2 linked regions of the Prochlorococcus marinus XMU1419 genome follow. The protein of the gene in region 1 binds, or shares a complex with, the protein of each later gene. Links are inferred from orthologs where the notes say so. Each region holds a gene or a part of one and is shown in the gene's direction. Other genes may lie near its edges. The genes, in order: HA151_RS02115 and lpdA.

Region 1 (8,935 bases):
ACAGATTTAAGATTTCTTTTCCCAAAAATCTGCAGACTTAAATATGTTAATGGAGTAGCTGCAGCAAGACTACTTTTAGGACGCCTAGCACCAGGGACCGCTAATCTCACAATCCCTTGCTCATCAGTAAGTATAGTTATTAATCTATCATTCTCGCCTAATGGAGAAGCTTTAATACAGAGACCTTCTAGTCTGCACTCTCCAGAACCAGACATTTAAATAACCTTTGCTTCTTGAAAAATCTCACAAAAATTAGAAGTCCCCACGCAACTAATTCCATTATCAAACAAATCAATTACGTGCGACAGTTTTTTTATGCCACCTACAACTTTGATTTGATTTTGAGAGCCTGTGATTTTTAGTATTTCGCGGACATCATTAGAAGTAAGAGTAGATCCAAAACCGTCTCCGAATTGAAAATTTTTTATTCCTAATTCCAAACATATTTCAATCGCATTGATAAAAACTTCTTCTTGTAGTTTTGATTTATTTATGATTATTGAAACTGGTAATCCAGATAATTTAACTTGCTCAATTTCAGCAGCGAAAGTTTCTAAATTTCTTTTGGATAAATTGATAAAGTTTGGGATATATTCAATTCCTTTTGCACCCTTATCTTTTGCAAAACAAACTAATTCTTCAATAAATGAAACTGGTAAATCTGCTAAAGGGTAAGAAATAAGTGCGTTTATATCCGCACTGTAATTACCCAAACAGTTTTTAAGATCAGTTAAATAATTTAGTGAAGTAGAAATATTTTTGATATTGTATTTTCTTATTAAATCGCAATTCACACAGAAATCTTCCCATGATAAATAAGGGTTAATAATAATCGCATGAATTTTCTCGTTTAATTCATATTCAATATTGGGCATTTAAAACTTATTTAGATTGAATCAATCCATAACCTCCATGATTCCTTTTATATATAACTTGAAGTTCATTATTTTTCTTGTTTCGAAAAACATAAAAATCATGATCAATTAGATCTAATTGTTTTCTTGCTTCGTCTGATGAAATTGGAGTCATTTCAAAGTATTTATTTTTTATAGATGGCTCAGGCAGACTTGCTTCAGTTCCTTCTTTAAATAAAGCTTTATCTAAAAAATTTGATTCCATTCTTTCAATTGGTAAAGAATCTTTATTTTTAAATTGTTTATTATGAATTGTTTTATTGGTTCTTTCTTTGTATTTGCGTAATTTTCTACAAAGTTTATTTGAAACTAAATCAATGCTTGAGTATAGATTTTCAGTTTTTTCTTCAGCTCTAATTACGGTACCATTTGCAAAAATAGTAACTTCTGCAGTTTGGAACGAGACTCTTGGATTCTTTTCAATTGAAAGATGTATGTCAGCTTCTTTAACGATATCCTTATAGTGATGTATTGCTTTTTCTATCTTTGCTTCAGTATATTCTTTTAATGCTCCAGTGAGCTCAAGATTCTTTCCATGGATTAAAATTTTCATAACAAATCTAAAAATATTTACTTACTTTCTAAATCTACTTAAATATGGATAATAGAACAGCAATAATTAAACAACCTGATAATATTTCTTCTTTTAATGATGTTTATAAATTACAAAAAGAATATCAGGAGGCATTGATTTTAGATAATTCTAACCCAGATTTTATTTGGATAGGGGAGCATCAACTCTGTTATACATTGGGGAGAGGATCTAATTACGATAATTTACTATTTTCTCTGAATGATGCTAGATATGATGTTTTTAAGATTGACAGAGGTGGTGAGGTAACTTGTCATATGCCAGGACAATTAGTAACGTATTTGGTTTTAGATTTGAAAAATTTTAATAAAGATTTAAATTGGTACTTAAGAAAAATTGAAGAAATTATTATAAAAATCCTTGGAGCTTTTAAAATAGATTGTCACTCTAGAGAAGGGTTTACTGGTGTTTGGATAGGAAATAAAAAAATCGCATCAATTGGAATTGGGTGTAAAAGATGGATTACGATAAATGGATTTTCAATCAATATTGACTGCGAATTAGAAAATTTTAATAAGATTGTTCCTTGCGGAATAGAAAATTGTCTTATGGCAAATATGGTTGATTACAACAAAAACCTAAATATTCAAGAAGTCAAGAGAATTGTTAAAAAAACCATCGAAGAAGAATTTAATTTTGATTTTATATCAAAATAGAAATTAAAATTTCAAAATCAATTTAATATGGGTGATTTAGCGTATTGGCCTGCAGCCAAACCTCTTTCTAAAAAAAATAAATTTGCCAAAAATAGAGATTTTATTAAGAAGCTTAATCATATAGATCAAATTTGGGAAAAATTAAAATTTAAATGTGGTGATGCTTTAGCTGTTTGCGATTTAAGAGGGAAATATAAAGAAAAATTTTCTTATTCTGAGCTGGCTGATTTAATAACAAAAGTCTCTTTTTCTTTCGAAAATTATGGTTTAAAAAAGGGGGATGTAGTTACTGTAATATCTGAAAATTCTCCAAGATGGCTATTAGTAGATCAAGGCTTAATGCGTTTAGGAGCTATCAATGCGGTGAGAGGTATTAATTCTCCGTCAGTAGAATTAGACTATATTATTGAGCACTCTAATTCAGTAGGTCTAATAGTTCAATCTAAGGAGATTTGGCTAAAGTTAAACAACAAAGAAGAATTAAAAAAAAGACTGAAATTTATAATCAACTTAGAAGATGAACAATTTGAAAGTTTAATAAGTTGGAATCAATTTATAAGTGCAGCAGAAAAAGAAAATTCACAAAATAATAATCTTGAAACATTTAATCCAAAAATTGATGATGTTGCTACTATCCTTTACACTTCTGGGACAACAGGAAAACCTAAAGGTGTCCCCTTGACTCATGCAAATTTTTTACATCAAATAATCAATTTAGCTTATATCGCTGATCCAGAACCTGGGACCTCTGTTTTAAGCGTGTTGCCTATCTGGCATTCTTATGAAAGAAGTGCTGAATACTTCTTCTTTTCATGTGGCTGTTCTCAATACTATACAATTCCAAAATTTCTGAAAGACGATATTACACAAATTAAACCAGTTGTCATGGCTACTGTACCAAGACTATGGGAAGCAATACATGATGGTTTTTTTCAGGCGTTGAAAAAAATGCCTTCCAAAAAGCAAAAACTTATTAAGTTTTTGATAGGGAATAGTTCAGTCTTCAAAAGAAGTCTAAGAAAGATAAGAAATTTAGATATCAATCAAATAACTTTTGAATCAAAAATCACCTTACTTGGTTCTGTTATTAGCCGATATCCTTTACATAAATTGTCTACCATTTTTTTATGGCCAAATATTCTTAGACAACTATGCGGAGAAAAACTGAAATTTCCCATTAACGGCGGCGGTGCATTGCCAGAACATGTAGATCTTTTTTTTGAATCTTTAGGTATAGATGTTTTGGTGGGATATGGACTCACAGAAACTAGTCCAGTATTAACTTGTAGGAGAAGAGAATTAAATGTTAGAGGATCATCCGGTCAGCCTCTAGCATTTACTGAAATTAAAATAGTGAATGATGATAAGAAAAAGATTCTGAAGTTCAGAGAAGTCGGAAAAATTCTTGTTAGGGGCCCGCAAGTAATGAAAGGTTATCTTAATAATGAAATAGCTACAAAAGGTGTTTTATCCAAGGATGGTTGGTTTGATACTGGTGATTTAGGTTTTCTAATACCAAATGGTTCTCTCTTTATAACAGGAAGAGCCAAGGATACAATAGTGCTATCAAGTGGTGAAAATATAGAACCGAATCCGCTAGAGACTGAAATCCTTAGTTCTGAATTTATAAATCAGATTCAACTAGTAGGACAAGATAAGAAATGTTTAACAGCCCTTGTAGTTCCTAATGTCGAATTGGTTAAAAGCAAGTTTTTGGAAGAAGACCTTTCAAAATTAAACCTGAATAAGAAAATTGGTATATTTTTCAAATCACAAATTAATAATTTGCTTAAAAGTCGATTAGGAGCAAGATTAGAAGAACAAATATTAGATTGTTATTTTGTTGATGCCTTTACTCTAGAAAATGGGTTGTTAACACAAACTCTTAAACAAAAAAGAAGAGAAATAGAAAAAAAGTATTCATTACAAATAGAAAATATGTATGAAAACAAATTTAGTAAGAAAATTTAATTTGTTCTATCTATATTGAAAAGGTAATTTAATTTTTTATGGAAACAAAAAACTCAATATCTATAAAGCGCTCAATAGCTATTAAAGCTGTAGTTACACCAACTTGGAAGGAAGATGCTGAAAAAGAATTAAGTAAAGCAATTTCAAACATTGATCAGCAATTATCGCAACTGGAGCAAGAGGGTCAGCAAATAGTAAATAATATTAGATCCCAATCGGTTAATCCCCTAGATCCAAGGGTTCAAGAACAGGTTAGTCAGGTGCAACAACAAGTCGCAGCAAAACGAAATGAAATTGAAGAACAAAAAAGAAATCTACTTCAACAACAGAATCAAGTTCGCGAATTAAAAATGGACGAAATTGTTGATCAAGGGCAAGTGGATAGTTTCTGTGATGTCACTGTGGGAGACAATCTTATTGAAAAAATGCAAGTATCGATTACGGTTAAGGATGGAGTTATTCAATCTATAGATAATAATTAAAGAGAAGATTTAGTATTTTTGATAAATATAAGTAAATCTTAATTTCGAAAAGTTTTAAATTCTAATCGATTTAAATTATTACTTTCTTAAGTTTTAAGAGTTCCCACTGTGAACATGATTTCGTATAATTAAAACAAGAGTTTAAAGGGTTCTTAACCATAAAAACTTTAGGAAGTTTGGTAGAAATCCCTTGAAACTTATGCAATAACAATTTTCTTATGTCTCACGAAATATTCATGCCTGCCTTGAGTTCTACTATGACGGAGGGCAAGATTGTGGAATGGTTGAAAAATCCAGGAGATAAAGTTGAAAGAGGTGAATCCGTCTTGGTTGTTGAATCTGACAAGGCAGATATGGATGTTGAATCTTTTCAAGATGGATATCTTGCGGCTGTTTTAATGCCTGCTGGCAGCACTGCACCAGTAGGAGAGACTATCGGCCTTATTGTTGAAAATGAGGATGAGATAGCTTCTGTTCAAGAACAAAATAAAGGAAATCAACCCGAAGTTTCTAGTTCGGATCAACTTGAATTGGTAAGTAATAAAACTGAAGAAAAACCTGAAGTTCAAAGTGAAATTGTTGAAAAACAAGAAAAAGAAGTTGTATTAATGAGTGAAAAGGCAGCCCCATCTTTCAGTAGCGATCAAATAAATGCTGCTACGAGTAATGTTTCTTCGAGGGTGATTGCATCTCCAAGAGCTAAAAAACTTGCCTCTCAAATGGGTGTTGATTTAGCAAAGGTTCATGGATCCGGACCTCACGGAAGGATTCAAGCCGATGATATTTTAAAAGCTAATGGCCAACCAGTCTCTATACCATGGATAGGTGAAGGTGGTTCTCCTGCAAGTGTACCTGGTGCAAATTTGGGAGTTGAAAGTAAACCAGAAACTTCAGGAAATAGTTTTGGTAATCCCGGAGAAACAGTTCAATTTAATACTCTTCAAAAAGCGGTAAATAAAAATATGGAATCTAGTTTAGATGTGCCATGTTTTAGGGTGGGTTATTCCATTAACACAGATAAATTAGATAATTTCTACAAAAAAGTAAAACAGAACGGAGTTACTATGACTGCTTTACTAGTAAAGGCAGTTGCAAAGACACTAAAGAAACATCCTCAAGTTAACTCAAGTTTTTCAGAAAATGGAATTTCTTATCCAGAAAATATAAATATTGCTGTTGCTGTTGCGATGGAAGATGGTGGACTAATAACTCCAGTTTTAAAAGAACCATGCAATACTGATTTATTTGAATTGTCTAGGGAATGGAAAGATCTTGTAAAAAGATCAAGATCAAAACAATTAGAACCTGATGAATACTCAACAGGAACCTTCACTTTATCTAACCTTGGGATGTTTGGAGTTGATAGATTTGACGCAATTCTTCCTCCAGGGACCGGTGCTATTTTAGCCATAGCATCATCGAAACCAACCGTTGTTGCTAATAGTGATGGTTCAATATCTGTTAAAAAAATAATGCAAGTAAATCTAACAGCTGATCATAGAGTGATCTATGGAGCTGATGGAGCTTCATTCTTAAAAGACTTGGCTTCCCTAATTGAAGATGAGCCAGAGAATCTTGTCTCCTAAATTTAATTGATTTCTCAACTTAATAATGAAGAAAGAGATTATAAGCTTGAAGCTTATGATTATTTACTTGATCCTTCATTAATTGCTAGTAAACCTTCTGCAATTAGGCATGAATCAAGATTGATGATAGTTAGAAATAGTTTTTTAGAAGAAGACTGTTTAACTAATAAATTTACCAAGAATCTTTTAGATGAATTTAGAGAAGGGGATCTTGTAATTGTAAATAATACTAAAGTTATGAAAGCTAGGTTAAAGGTTGAATTAGAAAATAAGACATTAGTAGAATTATTAGTTTTAGAAAGATCCCATGAATGTGTTTGGTTATGTTTGGCAAAGCCAGCAAAAAAGTTAAAAATAAATAGAAAATTAAAATTAAAATCTCCATTAGCACAAGATATTAATTTGATTGTTGATGGAGTTGATGAAGAAACTGGAGGGAGATTTATTAAATTTCCGGAAAATATAACTTGTCTCAATTCAATGAATGAACTTCTTGATAAATACGGGGAAATCCCTCTTCCTCCTTATATAAAAAATTCCGAAGAAGAATCTTTTCATGAGAAAAGTTATCAAACTGAGTATGCAACAAATCCGGGGGCAGTTGCTGCACCAACAGCTGGTTTACACTTAAGCAAAAGTCTTATTTCCAATCTAAAAAAAAAAGGCGTAATAATCTTACCGATAACTTTGCACGTGGGCTATGGAACATTCAAACCAATTGATCAAGAAGATTTAAGTAACTTAAAACTTCACAAAGAATGGGTAAGTGTTAGTAAGGAAGTAGTGGAGGAAATAAAAAGAATAAAGAAAACAGATAGAAAAATAATTGCTATTGGTACAACTAGCGTAAGAGCTCTTGAAAGTTGTTATTCTTACGAAATTAATGACTTTGTTCCCATAGCTAAATACGTAGATTTAGTAATTAAGCCAGGTTATAAATTTAAGGTAGTTGATGGATTATTAACTAATTTTCATCTCCCTAAAAGTTCATTATTACTTTTAGTAAGTGCAATGATTGGTAGAGAAAGATTATTAGATTTGTACAAGAAAGCCATAAAAGAAAAATTTAGATTCTTCTCTTATGGCGATGCGATGTATATTTCACCAGATTCACTACTGGAGAAAAAATTGATTTAGGCTTTGACTGGTTCTTGAATGATTCCGCTTGGAACTTCAGTAAACATAATTGATGATAAATACCTCTCTGCTAAATCAGGTAGAACAACTACAATTGTCTTTCCAGCATATTCATCTTGTTCAGCTAATCTAACCGCAGCTGCAGCAGCGGCTCCACAAGATATGCCTACTAATAGACCTTCCTCTTTGGCTAATCTAAGAGCCATCTCTATTGATTCGTCATTTGTTACTTGTTCAACCTTGTCAACAATTGATAAGTCAAGGTTCTTAGGAATAAATCCTGCTCCAATTCCTTGTATTTTATGTGGTCCGGATTTAACTTCTTCTCCATTCATTGTCTGTGTAATAACAGGACTATGTGATGGTTCAACAGCTACAGAAGTGATATTCTTGCCCTTCTCTTGCTTAATGTATCTTGAAACTCCTGTAATTGTGCCGCCAGTTCCAACCCCTGCAACTAGGACATCAATTTCGCCATCACAATCATCCCAGATTTCTGGTCCAGTAGTTTTGAAATGAATTTCAGGGTTCGCTGGGTTATCAAATTGACCTGGCATGAAATATTGAGAAGGATTACTTTCTGCAATTTCTTTAGCCTTAGCTATTGCTCCAGGCATACCTTTAGATGCCTCTGTTAAAACAATTTCAGCACCCAACACTGCCATAACCCTTCTTCTTTCAATTGACATGGATTCTGGCATTGTAAGGATCAGTTTATAACCTCTTGCTGAAGCAGTAAAAGCTAAAGCAATTCCTGTATTTCCAGAAGTTGGCTCAACAATAGTTTTGTCTTTTGTAAGTTTCCCACTTTTCTCTGCATCCCAAATCATGTTTGCGCCAATCCTACATTTGACACTATAAGCGGGGTTTCTACCTTCAATTTTTGCAAGTACTGTAGCTTTCGCGTTTTTAGTAACTGATTTTAATTTTACTAATGGAGTGTTTCCAATAGCAAAACTGTTGTCCTCATAAATTTTTGCCATGTATAAATTAAGAAAATATATATTAATACTAACTATTATTCAGAAAAAAAGTATATAAGTTTCTATACGGTAAATACTAGGAATTTAGAAATTATTTAGTGCTTCAGAAAAGCTTTTCCATAATTGATCTTGGTCTTCTAATCCGACTGATACTCTAATAAGGTGCGAGGGTATACCAAAACTTTCAGCCCAATCCAACTCGTCATAATGAGCTAGTAAAACATAAGGACAAACTAGAGTAAATTTTGTACCTAAACTAGGTCCTTTAGATACTTGTAGAGAATCATAAAATTTCTTGGCTTTTTTCAATCCTCCATTTAATTCAAATGATAATAAGCAGCCGTATCCTCCATCAGAAGTAAGTAAAGAATTAAAATTTGGACAATTTTCAGGATGGAAAATATTCTTAATCTCACTATGAGTCTCTAATCTTTTTTTTAATTCTAAACATGCTTTATTTTGTTCAAAAACTCTTTGATTTACATCTCTACTAACTCTCTCTAGATAAACTATATCTCCATCGGAAAGTATTGGAATATTAATCTCGTTTAATGCATTTCTAAACTGATCAATCCATTTGCTTTTTGGATTTAGTATTAATGATCCGGCAAGAA
Region 2 (8,936 bases), on another replicon or contig:
AAAACACCTGAAATTTTTTGATTATTATTTTCACACTCTTCAAATAATTTTTTTACTGAATCAAAATTGTTAAATTTAAAAAATTTGAACCCTTGAATCAATGGTTCGAAGCCTTTTTGATATTTGGGCTGTCCAGTAGCACTCAATGCTGCCAGCGTCCTTCCGTGAAAGCTGGATTCTGCTGCGAGAATAAATGATTCTTTACCCTTATTTATTGTATTACCATATTTTTTAATTAATTTAATTGCTGATTCATTTGCCTCCGCACCACTGTTGCAGAAGAAGACACTTTTGGCACAGCTCATATTCGTTAAAGTTCTGCTTAATTGTTCTTGTTCTTCAATGTTGTAGAGATTAGAAATGTGCTGGATCTTTCTTAGTTGAGTTGATAGCCTTCTTCTTAAAACCCTATCGCTATGTCCAAGACTACAAGTTGCTATACCAGCGACTGCATCAAGATACTTTTTACCTTTTTCGTCCCATAGCCAACAACCTTTTCCTTTTTTGAAAGATATGTCAAATCTACTATAAGTATTCATCAAAGTGGGAGCGGTCGGACTTGAACCGACATACCCGAAGGTGCCGCATTTTGAGTGCGGTGCGTCTACCAATTCCACCACGCTCCCAAGGCTTTTGCAAAAATGAACTTTTTTATTATAACAAAAATCAACTTATTGACTATTGTTTTGGTCAAGTAACAGTGATCAAGATACGTTTGTTAATAGCTAATCTTTTCCTTAAAAACATATAATTATATTTATTGAATTTGCTGATAATAAATAAAATTTAAATGCATATCTTAACATATATGATACAATTATGTAGCAAATATCAAATTAAAGACCTAGTTTGGAGAACAAAGCTTCATATTCAGTAATATTATGTTAGAGTAAAAGAAAAAATTATGACTAAAGTCAAAGTAAAAAAATTATCTTTTAAATTTATACCTTACCTATTTGTCGCCATTACTATTTTGACAGCATTTGGATCAAATAACGGAACCTGGGCATGAATCAATTTAATTTTGAAGGTTTGAATAAAATATGGTCTAACCGTTTTTTAGTATTATTATTATTATTTTTAGGTTGTATTTCACTCATTAATATTGCTTACATTTAGATATTTAATAATTTACATACTTTTTTCAACTTAGGCAGCTTTACATCGAGGAATATCTGCAGGGTCCGAACTAGTCTTAAATTCCTTATTAGTAACAGTTTTTTTGTTAAGATTTCTTGTTATTTTTATCCCCAATATTTTTAGTTTTGTTTCAAAATTTTCATAACCTCTATCTAAATGCTCTAAACCATAAATCCTGCTACTACCTTTTGCTGTTATCCCAGCAATTATTAATGCAGCTGATGACCTTAAATCCGAGGCAATCAAATCCATTCCCTTTATTGTTTTTACACCTTTGATAAAAGCTACGTTTTTGTCTAACTTTATATTTGCTCCCATTTTATTAAGTAAATGAACATGATTCATTCTGTTTTCAAAAATTGTTTCAGTTATTTTTGATTCACCATTAGCTATTGTCATTAGAGCTGTAAATGGTGCCTGTAAATCAGTTGGAAAACCTGGAAAAGGAGCAGTATTTATATTTACTGCCTTAAGCTCTCTAGGATTTATTGTGATTGAATTACCTTTAATGGTAATTTTACTCCCGCTCTTTCGAAGCTTATTAGTGACAGCTTCAAGATGATTAGGAATCACAGGAGATATTGTTATTGAGGAGGATGTTGCCGCAGCAGCTATTAAAAAAGTTCCAGCTTCTATTCGATCTGGGATTACTTTATGAATACAACCACCAAGTTTATTAACACCATCAATTATTATTTTTTCTTTACCAGAGTCATAGATTTTTGCACCCATTTTATTAAGCATTTGGCATAAATCTTGTACCTCAGGTTCTCTTGCAGCATTTTCAATGGTCGTTCTTCCTTCTGCTAATGATGCTGCCATTATTAAAGTTTCAGTTGCACCTACGCTTGGACATTTTAGTTTGATATGAGTACCAATTAATCTACTTTTCTTGCTCTTTATGTTTGCTTTGACAATTCCTTTTTCAATAAGAATTTCCGCTCCTAATGCTTTAAGCCCGTCAATATGCTCATCAATTGGCCTTGAACCAATATTGCACCCACCAGGCATAGGAACTTTAGCCTCTCCAAATTTGCTTAATAGTGGACCGATACAAAAGAAACTAGCCCTTAATCCATTAACAAGCTCATTTGGAAGTTCTTTAATGGAGATGTTTTTTGAATCTATCTCCAAAGTATTGTTTTTTTCTTTTAAATTAACGCCTAAATTCTTGAGAATATTACCCATCTTTTCAATATCAGTAAGATGAGGAACATTCTGAAGAACTATTTTTTCATTAGTTAGTAATGATGCAGCCAGTAAAACTAAGGCCGAATTCTTCGCACCACTTATTTCAACGAACCCATTTAATTTGCCTTGGCCAACAATCTTTAAATTTTGTGATTTAAGATATGACTTCTTTTTGCTTACGCAAATCATTAAGAATTAATTTATTAGATTCATGATGACAAACGAAAATTAGTAAGTCCACCCTATGTAACGTCTTGAATATTAATTAAAAGTGAAAATGTATTTTTTGATTTTTTGGGAAATAAAAATTTAATAAATAATTGATCAAAATATTTATGTAACTAAAATATAGTTGATAATAAATTTTCAAATTACTCATAGAAAATACTTTTTTAAAAATAACTAGTAAAAACAATAATCTAGTTAAAAGATTTAGATCATTTAAGAGCGGTTCTTATAGCAAAGACAAAGATCTTTTTTGTATAGAGGGGACTCATCTTGTTGAGGAATTGTTGAAGTCTGGAAATTCCCCCAGCAAAATTTTAGTTACTGAAAAATGGTTAAAAAAGAACCAAAAACTTAGTTCAAAGTTTGATCAATCATTAATAAATTTGGTATCAGAAGAGGTTTTAGCTTCTGCGATTACAACAGTTAATCCAGATGGCATCGCAGCATTAGTAGAAATTTCATCGATACCTAATTATCAATTCAATTGTCAAGATGATTTTGTTCTAGTACTCGATAGGATTCAAGATCCTGGGAATATGGGTAATCTTTTTAGAACTGCTTTAGCTGCTGGAGTTAATGCAATTTTTTTGGCTGGAGGTGCACACCCATTAAGCCAAAAGGTGTTAAGAGCATCCACTGGTGCAGTCTTTCACCTCCCATTTCAAAGATATGAGGGTACTGAAGAAGAAATAATAAATTCTTTATTAAAATCTTTATCTGAATTATCGAATTTAGGATTTAAGATTTTTTCTACTAGTAGTTATAGTAAAAGTTCAAAAAAAACTTCAAAACCCTACTGGGAAATTGATTGGACTAAATCTACGGTCTTAATCTTGGGTAATGAGGGGCAAGGTATTCATAAAAAAATTCAAGAAGCTTTTAATGAAACAATTACAATTCCGCATAGTGAGCTTGTAGAATCATTGAACGTGGCTTGCGTTGCAGTTCCGTTATTACTAGAACGAAAAAGAGCCGCATACACCTCTAATATGTATATAAAGTGACTGATTCAAGTTTTGATTTTGATTTAATCGTTATAGGAGCAGGATATGGAGGTTTTGATGCCGCCAAACATGCTGCTGGTAAAGGACTGAAAGTTGCAATAGTAGAATCTTCTGATATGGGCGGCACTTGTGTTAACAAGGGTTGTGTGCCTTCAAAAGCTCTTTTGGCTGCGAGCGGAAAAGTCAGAGAAATAGCTGATTATGAACATTTAGCTAAATTTGGTATTCATGCTTCCCCAGTAAGATTTGAGAGGTCAAAAATTGCAGATCATGCAAATAATTTAGTTTTAAATGTTAGAGAAAATTTAACAAAAACTCTCAAAAGGAGTGGAGTTGAAATTATTTTGGGCATTGGCAGAATTGAAGGAAAGCAAAAAGTTGGTGTAAGGGATAAAAACGGTATTGATAAAATTTTCACATGTAAGAATATTGTTATAGCAACTGGTTCTTCTCCTTTTGTTCCCCGTGGAATAACTTTGGATAATAGGACCGTATTTACTAGTGATGACGCGGTCAAACTTGAATGGCTTCCAAGATGGATAGCTATTATTGGAAGCGGATATATAGGATTAGAATTTGCTGATGTTTACACGGCGCTAGGTTGTGAAGTTACCATGATCGAAGCTTTGGAAAGTATTATGCCAACATTTGATCCAGACATTACAAAAATTGCCAAGAAGAATCTTATTCAATCCAGAGATATAGATACAAAATCAAATGTCTTTGCGACAAAAATAACACCTGGCTGTCCTGTAAAAATAGAACTGACAGATGCAAAATCTAAAGAAGTTGTAGAAACTTTAGAAGTTGACGCTGTTCTAGTCGCAACTGGCAGAAGTCCCAATAGTGATAAATTAAATCTTGAGTCGCTTGGGATTGAAACAGTAAAAGGCTTCATTCCTATCGATGATCAAATGAGAGTTAAAAATGGTGATGAAATAATACCTAATATTTGGGCTGTTGGAGATGTGACAGGTAAACTAATGCTTGCTCACACAGCCGCGGCCCAAGGGACTATTGCTGTTGATAATATTTGCGGTGGTAACGTCGAAATTAACTATAAAAGTATCCCCGCGGCAACCTTTACTCACCCTGAGATAAGTTCAGTTGGACTCTCTGAGGCTGAAGCTAAAGAGATATCGGCAAAAGAAAATTTCCCTTTGGGAGTTGTCAAAAGTTTCTTTAAGGCTAATTCAAAAGCATTGGCGGAATTGGAGAGTGATGGATTGCTCAAGTTGATTTTCAATAAGGATAATGGGAAAGTATTAGGTGCTCATATTTTTGGTTTACATGCAGCTGATTTAATTCAAGAAATTTCAAACGCTATTTCAAGGAACCAAGATGTAATTGAATTATCCAAAGAAGTTCATACTCATCCCACTCTTAGTGAAGTAGTTGAGGTAGCTTATAAACAAGCGGCTTCTCAAATAAATAATATTTAAAATTCATGGAGATAAGACGCAGGCCACCAAATCCTACAGTAAGGGTAGAAAATTTAGAATATGCCGTACCTCATAGAGAAGCACAAGCAAAAAATATTCTGGAAGAAATTGTATGGCACAAGGAAATTGAAATTAAGAATTTTAAAAAAATAGTCTCTTTAGAAGATCTCATCAAAAAGATTGAAAACCTTCCCTTCCCCAAAGATTTTTATAAAAATATCTTGGAGTCAAAAATAAAACCAGGAGTAATTGCTGAAATAAAAAAAGCTAGTCCGAGTAAAGGTGTTATTAGAAAAGATTTTAACCCTGAAGACATAGCAATTTGTTATGAAAAATTAGGTGCATCATGTATCTCAGTACTTACCGATAAAAGGTTTTTTCAAGGTAGTTATGAAATACTCGAAACTGTAAGGAAATCAACTAATCTCCCTCTTCTCTGCAAAGATTTTATTATTTCTGCTTATCAGATTTATAAAGCAAGGGTATCTGGTGCTGATGCAATATTATTAATCGCTGCGATTTTAAGTGATGACGATTTAATTTATTTAAAGAAAATAGCTGATAATTTAAAGATGAGTGTTCTTGTTGAAGTCCATGATTCTAATGAATTAGAAAGGATACTAAAGTTAAAATCTTTTAATTTGATTGGAATAAATAATAGAGATTTAAAGACTTTTAAAACGGATTTAAAAACATCAATAGAATTGATGCATACATATGCAGATATATTTTTAAAACAAAATATTATTCCCATAAGTGAATCTGGAATTAATTGTGCCGAAGATTTAGAATCGCTTAGATCTATTGGAATCAAGGGAGTACTAATTGGTGAAACTTTTATGAGAGAAACTGATATTGAACTATCGTTTAAGAAATTATTTAACTCAATTAAATATTGACTTCAAATCGTGCTATAAAATTGAATAGACAGAGTTGTATTGAATATATATGCAGGCTGTAATTTTAACAGGTATAGTTGCAGGATTTGTGCACGTGGTTAGTGGCGCTGATCATCTAATTGCAATGGTACCAGCAGCGATTAATAATCCCCAAAAAGCACTTAAAAATAGTTTTTCGTGGGGCTTGGGACACTCTTCAGGTGTCCTCTTGTTAGCTTTTCTGGCGATTTTTATTAAGGACATTACGCCATTCAATAAATTTTCTAATGTGGCCGAATTCCTAGTTGGAATTTCTCTTCTAATTGTTGGAGTATTTGCTATAAAAAATTCTTTTCAATTAAGTATCCACTCGCATTCCCATAAGCATGAGAATGGAATTGCCCATCGTCACTTTCACTTTCATGTTAAGGAACAAAAAAATAATAATAAGCACTCACATGCTTTGACTGGTTTAGGCTTGCTACACGGTATAGCTGGAGGTTCACATTTTCTTGCAGTTCTTCCTGCTTTAGCACTACCTTTAACAAGCGCTTGCTTATATTTGATTTCATATTTGATTGGTTCACTAATAAGTATGAATCTTTTTACATGTTTAATATCTTTTACCACCTTTAAAGCAAGTCAAAAATTTATTAAAAGATTAATAGCTGTAGCAGGAGGGCTTTCCTTTTCTTTAGGATTATTTTGGATTCAAAGAAGTGCTTCCGTTCTTTTGAATTAAAAAATTCTTTAATTTAGGAATAATTAATTTAGAGGTGACAATCCCAATTATTTTTTCGTTATTGATTAATCCAAATTTTTTACTATCTTCGCTCAATTCAATATTGTCGCCAATAACCTCAACATTATTTTGATTTACTGAATTTATCCTTTTTATTAGGATTTTATTTTTAAGTGGATGATAAAAAATAACTATTTGTCGTTTTTTAAGTATTGATTTATTCTTTTTATATTTTTTAAAAAATACAATATCACCTTCTTTTAGGTAAGGTAACATCGATTCGCCACTAATAATGGCAGTTATTCTTAAACCTAAAAAAAATAAAATAAAATCAAAAAAACTTTTGAAAATAATTCTGATTAACTAGCTTTTACAAAAGCGTCTGATCTTCCCTTTGAAGCCCAGAAAATATTATGTATCTTTTCTACATAACTCATAAGTTCTTCAGCTTGAGCCAAATCAATATTGACTTTGCATGCACTACATAATTTGGCTGCCTTCCAAATGGTTTCATGCAAGTCTGGATATGTTTCTAAGTGTACTGGTTTAAAGTAATCTGTCCACAAAATTAGAAGTTCTTTCTTTGTTTCTTTTGCTTGCTCTTCTTTAACCGCGACAAATCTAGAAAATGTATTACTGTATGCAGCCCACTCTGCTGAATCAGTGCTAGAAGGGGCTTCTAATGCAATAAGTTTTTTTGTCATTGATAAAACTGCTTCAGCTGCAACTCTGGTAGATGCTGGGTCGTACACACCACAAGGACCATCACAGTGAGCATGGACTGTCATTGGGGATTTTTTATCTAGAAAAAAATTAGTGAATTTACTTAACATTTCAAATATTTGATGTTGTATATATATTACTTGGAGATTTACTAAATTGAAAAGTCTTAGATATTTTTCTTACTTTATTTAATTGACTTTTAATAATTCAACCTCAAATATTAAAGTCGCATTAGCAGGTATTACATTTCCTGCTCCTCTTGATCCGTATCCAAGTTCTGGGGGTATTGTTAATTTTCTTTTACCTCCAACTTTCATGCCTGCAACACCTTCGTCCCAACCTTTTATTACTCGTCCAGCACCCAAGGGAAAGCTGAATGGAGCTCTTCCGATACTGGTATCAAATTGTGTCCCGTCTTCTAGAGTTCCTGTGTAATTTACAGTTACTGTTTGCCCAGCACTAGCTTCATCTCCTTCCCCATTTACGATATCTGCAATAATTAAACCACTTTCTGTAGTCCTTGAATTATTGTCTGATGGTGTTTCTTCTGCCATAGCGAAAAGTATAGGATTTGGATCTGATGGGTCTAGTTCAAATAAGTTATTATTTGAGACATTTGATAATTTTGCAACAGGTGTTTTTTGAACTGACTGAGTTTCTGATTCGGCAGCATTAACAACTTGTGGTGAATTAAATTGACTGAAAAGAGTTAATGAAACGCAAAAAACAAAAACTGCAAAACTAATAAAGACTTCTTTCACTTAAATTTTAAAAGTCACTAAAACTAATCTTACAGAATGAAGGTACAATAAATGGGTGATTATAAATTTAATTTCGTAATTTTAGATTGTTAATCCCGACACAGATTAAAAGCTTAAGACAATATTTTTACCCTTGTTTAGGTGGAATTTTAGGAGGAATTTCTGTTTCAACTCACTTTTGGCTGATTTTTATGCCGATATCTTTATTTATTTTATGGAAGGGAAGTGAAAGGAAAATAGCAAATTTTTGGTGGGGTTTTTTCTTCGTTTTGATAAGTCATTCATGGTTATATGATCTTCATCCATTGACATGGCTTGGTTTTTCATGGCTTGCAAGTTTAATAGTCGCCATTTCTATATTATTATTTTGCGCTTTTTTGGGTGGGATATTAGTTTATTTATGGGGATTATTAGTAGAAATTATTCTCTGGAAAGAGGATGTTTTTAAAATGAAAATATTACCTTTAACAGTAAAAGTATTTTTTTTATCTTTGACTTGGGGAATTGGTGAATTGATACTTTCTCAAACACCTTTTTTTTGGATAGGTTTAGGAGAGAGTCTTATACCAGGTGATATTTATCTTGCTGGTTTGGCAAGATGGATTGGCGCAAGTGGTTTATGCGTATTACAAATATTAATTGGATTTTGGATATTTTTTAGTCACGGTAGATGGAAAAGAAAACTTCACTTTAAAAAAATATCTCTTTTAGGACTTTTGGTTATTATTTCCTTACATTTATTTGGAGGTTTAACAACTCCAACAAAAAGAAATTTTGAATATCCAGTAGTTATTTGGCAAACTAATATACCAACAAGAGAAAAATTA

The links.
Region 2: the proteins of HA151_RS02115 (region 1) and lpdA are in contact, whole or in part, in a crystal structure (PDB 1EBD), measured with the Geobacillus stearothermophilus proteins. The link is inferred for Prochlorococcus marinus XMU1419 from one-to-one orthologs. Residues at the interface, in WP_033016211.1 of Geobacillus stearothermophilus: Ile130, Ala131, Met132, Pro133, Arg136, Arg140, Glu141, Asn155, Arg157; in WP_049624544.1 of Geobacillus stearothermophilus: Pro340, Ser341, Asp344, Tyr345, Arg403, Asp406, Val408, Glu431, Ala432, Gly433, Asp438.

The regions. Positions count from the first base shown.
Region 1 is NZ_JAAORO010000001.1:365,653-374,587, forward strand. What follows is about bases 4,019-7,017. They hold HA151_RS02115 (dihydrolipoamide acetyltransferase family protein), read left to right. Parts: upstream 4,019-4,833; coding sequence 4,834-6,201; downstream 6,202-7,017. Other genes in these bases: HA151_RS02105 (AMP-binding protein), read left to right, coding at 4,019-4,133; HA151_RS02110 (YlqD family protein), read left to right, coding at 4,172-4,615; queA (tRNA preQ1(34) S-adenosylmethionine ribosyltransferase-isomerase QueA), read left to right, coding at 6,208-7,017. Also shown: DNA repair protein RecO, read right to left, coding at 1-215; HA151_RS02090 (2-deoxyribose-5-phosphate aldolase), read right to left, coding at 216-875; hpf (ribosome hibernation-promoting factor, HPF/YfiA family), read right to left, coding at 883-1,467; lipoyl(octanoyl) transferase LipB, read left to right, coding at 1,512-2,162; more of HA151_RS02105, read left to right, coding at 2,190-4,018; more of queA, read left to right, coding at 7,018-7,338; cysK (cysteine synthase A), read right to left, coding at 7,335-8,321; HA151_RS02130 (PLP-dependent transferase), read right to left, coding at 8,406-8,935.
Region 2 is NZ_JAAORO010000003.1:201,857-210,792, reverse strand. What follows is about bases 2,783-5,782. They hold lpdA (dihydrolipoyl dehydrogenase), read left to right. Parts: upstream 2,783-3,559; coding sequence 3,560-5,005; downstream 5,006-5,782. Other genes in these bases: trpC (indole-3-glycerol phosphate synthase TrpC), read left to right, coding at 5,011-5,782; HA151_RS07170 (TrmH family RNA methyltransferase), read left to right, coding at 2,783-3,563. Also shown: HA151_RS07185 (aspartate aminotransferase family protein), read right to left, coding at 1-539; murA (UDP-N-acetylglucosamine 1-carboxyvinyltransferase), read right to left, coding at 1,150-2,520; more of HA151_RS07170, read left to right, coding at 2,694-2,782; more of trpC, read left to right, coding at 5,783-5,904; HA151_RS07155 (hydantoin utilization protein A), read left to right, coding at 5,954-6,625; sodX (nickel-type superoxide dismutase maturation protease), read right to left, coding at 6,584-6,976; sodN (superoxide dismutase, Ni), read right to left, coding at 6,985-7,458; HA151_RS07140 (FKBP-type peptidyl-prolyl cis-trans isomerase), read right to left, coding at 7,537-8,109; HA151_RS07135 (acyltransferase), read left to right, coding at 8,196-8,936. UniProt on the Escherichia coli protein: Lipoamide dehydrogenase is a component of the glycine cleavage system as well as of the alpha-ketoacid dehydrogenase complexes.